Regions from separate parts of the Latilactobacillus fuchuensis genome, predicted to be linked through region 2. Evidence: predicted binding sites of a transcription regulator. Region 2 holds the regulator's gene; each other region holds the start of a gene.
What was found. Region 2 encodes NrdR, which represses ribonucleotide reductase genes. Its sites were predicted from a motif close to ACACNATATATNGTGT; they were not measured.

Region 1: LFUMFP_RS08505 (vitamin B12-dependent ribonucleotide reductase) is a predicted target of NrdR. The motif match lies at 1,587-1,602, and genes of this name have one in related genera.
Region 3: LFUMFP_RS00685 (deoxynucleoside kinase) is a predicted target of NrdR. The motif match lies at 1,544-1,559, and genes of this name have one in related genera.

Annotation. Positions count from the first base shown of each region.
Region 1 covers NZ_LT984417.1:1,777,492-1,780,783, reverse strand. The annotation lists gene LFUMFP_RS08515 (helix-turn-helix transcriptional regulator) at 1-435, shown strand, start outside; gene LFUMFP_RS08510 (hypothetical protein) at 474-1,412, shown strand; gene LFUMFP_RS08505 (vitamin B12-dependent ribonucleotide reductase) at 1,629-3,292, shown strand, end outside.
Region 2 covers NZ_LT984417.1:1,590,660-1,593,951, forward strand. The annotation lists gene LFUMFP_RS07590 (replication initiation and membrane attachment family protein) at 1-1,096, opposite strand, end outside; gene nrdR (transcriptional regulator NrdR) at 1,112-1,585, opposite strand; gene coaE (dephospho-CoA kinase) at 1,736-2,323, opposite strand; gene mutM (DNA-formamidopyrimidine glycosylase) at 2,323-3,159, opposite strand; gene polA (DNA polymerase I) at 3,171-3,292, opposite strand, start outside.
Region 3 covers NZ_LT984417.1:139,300-142,591, reverse strand. The annotation lists gene LFUMFP_RS00690 (SpaA isopeptide-forming pilin-related protein) at 1-290, shown strand, start outside; gene LFUMFP_RS00685 (deoxynucleoside kinase) at 850-1,497, opposite strand; gene LFUMFP_RS00680 (helix-turn-helix domain-containing protein) at 1,709-3,289, shown strand.

The DNA.
Region 1 (3,292 bases), 190 kb from region 2:
CAACCGGAAACGTTATTTTTCGATAATGCTTATTTTTATGTGGCGATGTGTCGAGAGCATCAAACCAAGTATTTACTGTATCGTTTGGATCGAATTGTTGATATCACGGCCGTTCATGCAGGTGATTGTCATCGAAAGATGAATCATTATTCGTTGCAAGATTATCGAAAACAGACCTATTTATTGGCGATGGGTGATTTAACGACTTTTAGGTTTAAATGTCGGATTAACCCTCAGACTGCCTTGGACCGGTTTCCAGAATCAAAAATGATTCGTCAAACAGGGGACAATGAGGTCTTAATTGAAGCCCGAGCTTATGAAGACGGCGCTATGTTGTGGTTGTTGGGTCAAGGTGCGAATATTGAGGTGGTTTCGCCAACATCATTTGTCCCAAAATTTCGCGCTAATTTAGTGGCTACACTTGAACAATATTAAGATTATCAATTGAAGAAATAAAAGAGGAGTGTTTTAAAATGGCAGATTGGATTCAAGCAATTGGGGTTGTTATTTCATTATTAATCGCAGGTATTCGGTATTATCAAGTGAAAAAGAATACGGCTTTGGAATCAGTTAAGCAAATGTTGAATTTGTTAGATGAGTTCGATATTTTAGTGGACGATAATTTTCGGTTTAAGGTTTCTGAAAGTGTCGTGACTGATAAAAAGGAAATGATTGCTGATTATCAATATATGCAACAAGAAGTTATCACTTATGAAGCTGAATTTAGAAATGATTTAAAAGAGTTATGGCGGAACATGAGCGCCGCGAGTTTCGTGATGTTTAATTGGGAAGCTAAGGGGAATACAGCCAATTCTGTCAGCGATACGTTAAATAATGCAGCGGTTGTTCAACGGCAACTTAAGAATGTTTTACATGCCGTCCAACAAAATGAAATGGGTGATATTCAAAAGATTAAGAATATGGCAGCCAAATCCCTATTAGTTTTTGCCAAGGACTTAACCCAGCTAGCCGTTAAAGAAAAATTAGTACACGACGGCGAAACGCTTAGCCAGCTATATTCATCTTTGGCTTATTACGTTGGTCCTAATCAGGAAATTATTAAGTTGATTGAAAAATATTTGGATCAGGAAAAGAAATCCGTCACAACAATCACTGAATTGTACGATGCGAAATCTGATGAGATTAAAAAAACATTACCAATTACACCGGTTCAAAAACAGTTATATCAAGCTGTTTATACACAAAAAAATCACTATATCAAAGTAGACAGTGAAAAATATAAAGAACAAAGGGAAGAACACGATTGTAAAGCGCTAATTCGTAATGCTGCAAAAAGTTATTACTTGATTGGACAGAAAAGTGGTCTCCAAGTCAGTCGGAAAGGGAATAGTTTTATTTTTGAAAAAGAAATTAAAACACCTAAAAAAGCTAAAAAGGTCAGTAAAGAATAATCGTTAATGGTTAGCGCGATCGATGATTAGTTTGAACAGATTAAATTGTTACCAACTGATTGTGCTTCTCAGTTAAGATTTGTGGTAGTCTTATTTTTGAAGAGAAATGTCAACGCTAAAATTATGCGATAATTGGTTGAAAATATCTGTATAGGGTAGTAGAATTTATTAAAGACACAATATGTTGTGTCTTTTTTTATTTGGAGGCTACTAACGATGACAATTGAAGCAACAGTTAATATTGATAAATTGAACCAAGATATTCAACAATTTCCAGTGATTTTTCCGATTACGCCTGACATGCAGATGACGTTCGACGGGATTTCACGGATGATTATGCTCGATCGCTATGCTTATAAAGATATTAGTGGCGAAACAATCACGGTCGGTGATTTAGTGGTGCTGACCACGAATCCGGATCCGACTTATCCAACCAAGGGGTTAGGGTTTGTGACCGCTATCGAAGGTGATCAATTGACGATTGCGGTCACACCAGATTATCGGAGTAGTTTAACTGATTCTCAAGAAGCTGCGACTGGGTTAGTGATGCGCGAACGGTTAGCGGTTGAAAAACCGTTAGAATTATTCTACGAACAAATTGCCAAACGGGTTTCAACCGAAATGGCACGCCAAGAAACAAAACACCAAGAGCAGACGCAACAAACGTTCTACAAATTATTGTTAAATCAAGATTTAATCCCGGCTGGTCGAGTGTTATACGGTTCTGGCACACAGTCGCAAGCGACTTATTTTAATTGTTATGTGATGCCATTTATCGCGGATTCACGCGAAGGTTTAGCCAAACACCGACAAGAAGTCATGGAAATTATGAGTCGCGGTGGCGGAGTCGGGACGAACGGATCAACATTGCGGCCGAAGGATACGATTGTCCGGGGCGTCAACGGTAAATCGTCCGGCGCCGTATCGTGGTTAAATGATTTAGCCAATCTAACCCAATTGGTCCAACAAGGCGGCAGTCGGCGTGGTGCGCAAATGATTATGATGGCGGATTGGCATCCCGATATTTTTGAATTTATTTTATCAAAGATGCAAAATCCAGATGTTTTACGTAAAATTCAAGCGGAAAACACGAATCCGATTATCAAACAATTGATTGATGAAAAATTAGTTTTCACGCCACTTGATCCAGCTCAAAAAGAATACACTGAATTTCTATTGGCTAAGAAAACTGATTTACCGGCGGAACAAATCCAACGGTTACAACAGAAGTTAACCTTAAATGGGACTTACGACGTGCGCGATAAGGACTTTTTGTCTGGCGCTAATATTTCGGTCTGCATCACTAAAGAATTCATGGACGCGGTGATTAGCGATGGCGACTATCAATTACGCTTCCCTGATGTGGCCCATTACGATCAAGCCGAAATGCAGGTTTATGATACGCAATGGCAAGACTGTGGCGATGTGCGCGAATGGGTGGCTCAAGGCCACGCGGTGCATATTTATCAAACCATTAAAGCCCGCCAATTGTGGGATTTGATCACGACTTGTGCGACTTATTCAGCAGAACCTGGGATTTTCTTCATCGACAATGCCAATGCCATGACCAATGCGACGGCTTACGGTCAAAAGGTGGTTGCGACTAATCCGTGTGGTGAACAGCCGCTAACCCCCTATTCGGTCTGTAATTTAGCGTCAATCAATTTGGCCAACATGGTGAATAAGCAAACCCAAACGGTTGATTTCGAGAAGTTAGCGCAAACCGTGAAGAATAGTGTGCGGTTCCAAGATAATGTGATTGATGCGACGCCGTATTTCTTCGATAAAAATGAAATTCAAGCGAAGCATGAACGCCGGGTTGGTTTGGGTGTGATGGGCTTAGCTGACTTGTTGATTGATTGTGGTCAAAAATATGGTTC
Region 2 (3,292 bases):
AACGTTCAGTAATGTACGCCACTAAAATGTTGAGCACATCGTTACTAAAAATATAGCGTCCTTGCAAATCTTTTAGCGCCCGAATTTCATTTTTAGCGACGTAGCCGTGTTTTTTCTGCTTTAAATCGTTCAAATAATCGACCGGTAGATAGCGTTGGCTGTCTGTTAACCACTGCATTTCTTGTTCGTTAAACTTGGCCTGCTGCCCCTGCTTTTGTAATTCACTTAAGGTATATTTAGAATCAGTCGCTACTTTATTTTGAGCGGCGTGGCGGCGCGTATAGTTGCCCAGAACATTTTGTTCAAGCACCTCCATATTCAACGTATTGTCTCTGGCATCCATCGTCGTGCCCATTAAGTTCGCGAGGGTTATTTCGTCTAAGCCGTAGAAATAATGTAAATTAAATAACCGTTGTTCATTGCGTAGCACTTCGTCGGGTGAAATCTGCCGTTGCCCTAACACATCTTGCAACAGTTCCCAATCAAACGTCTGTAACTCAAGCGCGCTAAAACTAGGTTTATTCGGCGATTTCTGCTGATAAAGGCTCTTCGTTTCTGCCACGCCATCTGGTGTATTTAGCAAATGGTCATTTTGAACGTGGAAGACGGTTAAAAAGTTCTTACTGACTTCTTTATAATCTTGTGAACGTACCGGTTGGAGCTTAAACCGCTCCCGCAATTCGATAAACCGCTTCTCGCCAACCGATTCATACAACACAACGCTCAATAGATCGTCTTTAAAAAAAACATCTGGTTTCATTGGCGCGTATAGTTCATAAACCAATTGGCGGCCTGCTTCACCATTTTTTTGATACGTCCGGATTAAGCCTAATGCCTCTAATTTACTGCGGCCGTCATAGAACGCTGGTAAATCGACACTCAATAAATTCAATAGCGTTGCGTGGGTTTGAAATTGATGTTGGCTCGCAACATCCTTCACTTGACTCCACAATAACAAATAAAGACTATAGGCAACGGCACCCATCAACGGTTGATACAAATACGTCACCACCGTTTGGTCGAAATCAGTTAAGTAGTTTGCTTTCGTCACCAAAAAGCCGTCTTTTGGACTTAAAAAATCAAATGCATCAGCCATAAAAACGTCCTTCCCTTATTTTGATTCTTTTGCTTTTTCTTTTTTCATCATATCTTGTAATTCTTTCATGAAGACATTCATATCTTTGAATTGTCGATAAACACTGGCAAAACGAATATAGGCAATCTCATCAATTTCTGGCAATAGTGCCATCACGTATTCCCCAACGGCTTGTGACGACACTTCATTTTCACCTAATGCTCGAATTTTATTTTCGACATCGTCGACGATTTCCGTCATTTGTTCCATCGTAACCGGCCGTTTTTCAGCCGCCCGAATCAACCCGCGTAATAACTTATCGCGATTAAATTCTTCGCGCGTCCCGTTTTTCTTAATCACCAATAATGGTGTTTGTTCAACGCGTTCAAACGTTGTAAACCGGAAACGACAGTTTTCACATTCACGGCGACGACGAATAACACGCCCCTCATCGGTTGGTCGACTGTCAATCACCCGTGAACTATTTTGATGACAATGCGGACATAACATAGTGACACCTTCTATTCTTAAATTAAGCTTTTATTTTAGTTTAGTATAAACCCATCTTATCTTGGTTATTATACCATGAACACGCAAATTCACTAAATGTTGAATCGTCAAAAATCCCGACCAAAGTTTAATTTAGTCGGGATTTTTTAACTAATCAGTGATTTTCGTTAATAAACTATCAATTTGCGCCTGTAGTGTTGCTAACGACCCTTCATTCTCTAATATATAATCGGCCTGCGCTCGCTTTTCAGCCAACGGCAACTGACTAGCGATTCGTAATTCAGCCGCTTCAGCCGTTAGCTGATTACGGGCCATCAACCGTGCCAATTGCGTCGCATGTGAGACGGCCACCACAGCTACACCATCGAATAATTCGGCGTAACCTTGTTCATACAACAACGGAATATCAACCACCACAACTGAGGCTTGCTTAATCGCGGCCATCTGTGCAATCAAGGCCTGGCGAATAACCGGTGCGGTAATCGCGTTCAACTGCGCTAAGGCTGTCGGTTGTCCAAAAACGAGTTGTCCTAATTTGTGACGATCAACTTGACCATCAATCACTAACGAATCCCCAAAAGTGGCTGCAATTTGTTCTTTAACCGTTTGATTTTCCGCCATCACTTGATGGGCCACTTGATCCGCATCAATCACCGGTACCCCTAGTGTTTTAAAAAGGGTAGAAGCTGCCGATTTGCCCGTCGCAATTCCGCCCGTTAACCCTAAAAAATAGGTCATTAACGCGCCTCTTTTCTAATCTGACAATGCGGACAAAAGTGTGTACCACGTTGGGCGACCTTTATTTTTTCAATCGGCGTCTGACAACGTTCGCACGGTTCCCCTTTTTTACCATAAACATGCAACATCTCTTGGAAAGCACCAGCATGTCCGGTCGCGTTCAAAAAGGTATTGACGGTTGTGCCACCACTATTAATCGCTAATTGCAATTCAGTAATGATGTCATCGTGGAGTTTTTGAACTTCCGCTTGCGTTAATAAATCAGCCGGTGTTTCCGGATGAATCTGGCTCAACCACAATGTTTCATCCACATAAATATTACCTAAGCCGCTCACCACTTTTTGATCCAACAATAACGGTTTGATGGCTTTATGGTGTTTTTGTAACGCTTGATAAAACTGGTGCACGTCAAACGTCGCCGGTGTCGGTTCGGGTCCCAAGGTTTTCAGCCCAGCAACCGTCATTTCTTGGCCGGTTTCAATCAACTGCATCCGGCCAAATTTACGCGTGTCTAAATAACGTAATTGCGTCCCATCAGTCATCTCAAAAATCACGTGGGTGTGCTTGGTGACGGGTGCACTTTGATCATCCACTTCGTATTTACCTTCCATCCGCAGATGGCTAACGACCGTTAAATCGTGATCAAATCGAATCAATAAATATTTGCCCCGCCGATCGACACCGATAATTTGCCGATCCACTAAGCCGTCTAAAAAGACTTCATCAGGATTAACGACAATTTTAGACCATAAAATTTGGATGTCTTTGACGGTTTTACCAATGACTAATTCTGCTAAACCACGCCGAACATTTTCAACCTCTGGTAATTCTGGCATTGTTTTCCACCTTATTTCTTAATATCATACCAAGTGGGGCCAAAACCACTTTCCACTTTTAACGGTACGGCTAAACTAACCGCCGAATCCATCACACTGGGCACCAATTTTTGTAGAATTGGTATTTCTGCTT
Region 3 (3,292 bases), 1.5 Mb from region 2:
TTGAAACTAAGGCACCAACTGGTTATGTTTTAAAGACGTCACCAGTTAACTTTGAGATTCAAGCCAGTGCGAAAGGAAAACCAACAACGGTTAACGTTGGTCGCTTCGTCAATCAACGGGTACCGCATAAGGTTAAACCTAACAAACCTAATCAGCCAAAACAATCTAACAAAAAAGGATTGTTACCACAAACAGGTGAAGACTTTATGAAGGCAACTGTTTGGATTGGACTTGGGTTAATCATCATTGGCGGCGCTGTGTATTATTATCGCCGTAAGAAAAATGATTAAATAAAAGCATTGAAATAAGCACTTAATCCTCCTAGACGGTGAGGATTAAGTGCTTATTTTTTGGATACTCAGAAGTTAAACGGCTGAGTTAGCGCTCTAAACGCGTTCCTGTACTTAGCGACGTTTCGCAAACAAAGTCTAAAAACCAGACTTTATTCACGGAACTAGGCTAATGCTCAGAAGCTACCTGTGAGGATTCACACTCTTTAAAACGTGTTCCTGAGCTAACTTTTTCCGTCTAGCTACAAATGGCGAACCATGACTAAAGGACAGTCATAATTCGCCATTTTAGGCTATACTCAAAAGCTAAACAGCTTAGTCACTCTCTAAACGTGTTCGTCATCACAGCTTCCTGTGCTTAGCGACGTTTCGCAAACAAAGTCTAAAAACCAGACTTTATTCACGGAACTAGGCTAATGCTCAGAAGCTACCTGTGAGGACTCACACTCTTTAAAACGCGTTCCTGAGCTAGCTTTTTCCGTCTAGCTACAAATGGCGAATCATGACTAAAGGACAGTCATAATTCGCCATTTTAGGCTATACTCAAAAGCTAAACAGCTCAGTCACTCTCTAGTGTTTTTAATCGTTCGTCAATCATGTTGATGACTTTTTTACGGTCTGTTTCGTTTTCAACGAAGTCTAGTTGGTCGCCATCGATTTGCATCTTAGGGCTTTCATCGTAGTCGTCATACCAAGCGTCGTAACGTTTGTTTAATTCCTTGTAATAATCATAGAGGGTTGGATCGTAATCCAATTGTTCGTATGAACGGCCCCGTTTTTGAATCCGTGAAAGCATGGTTTCGAAGCTGACCCGCACGTGAACGAGTAAGTCGGGGCGCTTTTTATGGGCAGCGTAAGGTAATTCTTGCATCATGTTATCCAATAATGAATCGTAAACTTGGACTTCAGTATCCGTTGCGCGACCTAAATCGGCATTCAAATGGAATAATAATGAATCTTCAAAAATTGAACGGTCTAAGATATTGTTATCATCAGCGTAAGCTTGTTTGATACTATCAAAACGTTTATTTAAGAAATAGATTTGAAGTAAAAACGCGTATTTCTTAGGGTCCTTATAAAATAATGGTAGGACCTCGTTATCGTCAACGGATTCATAAAAGGCTTCGGTGCCCAAATGATCGGCTAAAAATTTAGTTAAGCTAGTTTTTCCTGCACCGATTGTGCCAGCAAGTACGAGCAATGTCATCAGTCTCCCTCTTTTAACTGCAAATTGTGGTAATCTATTGGTTATTATACAATATATAGTGTTAATTGAGCAAAGCTCACTAGAATATTCTAGCATTTTCGGGTTAAAAAGCAATCTTTGTTTAACTTATTTATAGTTAGCTATTTTTACGATTCAAATAGTGTTAAAATTAATTAATGATAATGAATCACTTTGGGAGGACTAATAAAGGGTGGATAATACTAATATTTATCTGACACAATCAGATTGCGAAAAATATGATTTGCTGCTTGATATAGCTAGTTTAAAGCGCGATGAACTACCGGTCAAAAAGCGGATTGAACTCTCTAGAAATAATAATCCATTAGTTGATGACGTTAATTTAAAACAGGTTGCGACACTTTTGAATCGCAATTATGGCAGTTTATATAATATGTATATGAGTATTGTCGACGATTTGAAAAAGATTGTGGGTCAAGATACGGAAGAAACACAGCTACTATTTAGCGTGCCGTCCGATGTTTATCACTTTTCATTGGTCAGCAAGTCCGATGTTTATGATTTCGTAAAAATATTATTGACTGGTGAAGAAATGGGCTTCCAGACGTTCTGGGAGGACCATAATAGTAGTAAAGCAACGGTTTTACGACATTTAAAGAGTTTACGGGATTTTATTCGTTCTTTTGATGTTCGGATTTTTTATGATCCAATCCGTTTAGAAGGCGATGAAAGTACGATTCGCTTAATTTTGATTATGCTTTTCTGGATGGCAACGGATGGTCATTCTTGGCCGTTTGAAGCAATCGATCGTGATGATGCCTTGGAAGCGTTTGATGTGACTGTTGAACGGTTCCAATTAGCCCAACCGAATATATTGACTCGTGAAATCGGCGGGTATGCGATGGCCGTGATTTATCATCGCGTGATGCAAAAGAAGTTTATTAAAGATACCTCGGCGCAAGATATTATTCGGTATCCAGTGCCTAATATGACTCACGAATTTATGGTGCGGCCATTTACCCGCGAAGCAATCCGCATGCGCAGTATTTTAGCGCAAATGACGGATCAAGAGGCCATGTTAGAATCACTGAACATGTATTATACGTTTAATTTTAGCCCCATCTTTTTGCATAGCAATAACCGGTATGCCTTAGCTGATGGCGAACAACATACGCGTTATGTGCCTGAAATTAATCAGTTTGTCTCGGATTTCGTTGACCGGATTCCGTTAAACGTTCATTATTTCTTGAAATTAGATGACGCAGAAGTCGATATTTTGAAACGGACGTTAATCGCGATGACGGCTTCAACTTATATTTATAAAAAAGACGTGACATCTCGGGTTAACCGTTTCTTATTAGATGCCAATTTGAATTTAAAAGAGGATCAACTCTTGAAACGGGACGTTGAAGATACAGTTGATCATTTATTCATGAATAGTGATGTCGATTTCTTAAAGGACATGCACGATGAAATCGTTAATGGTTACTACAATGTTTTCATACAGCTGATCCAACAGCGAGCGCCATTACACCGAGTCAACGTTGTTTTAGTGGCCGAACAATCTTACATGGGTTATTTAGATCTATTAACGGATTTAAAGGGGATTCGCTACGTCAATATCAGTATGCAAGATGCGGATTTGAAAGACGCCGATATGATTATTACGACCTCGAGTATTGAATTGCCAGACGACGTTAATCCACAAGCGGTGATGTTTAAATGGCGTCGGAATGCGGATAGTGACCATTATGGTCGGATGTATGGCATTCTACGTGAACTTTGGTTACAAAAATCAACAGAATGTGATTGAATT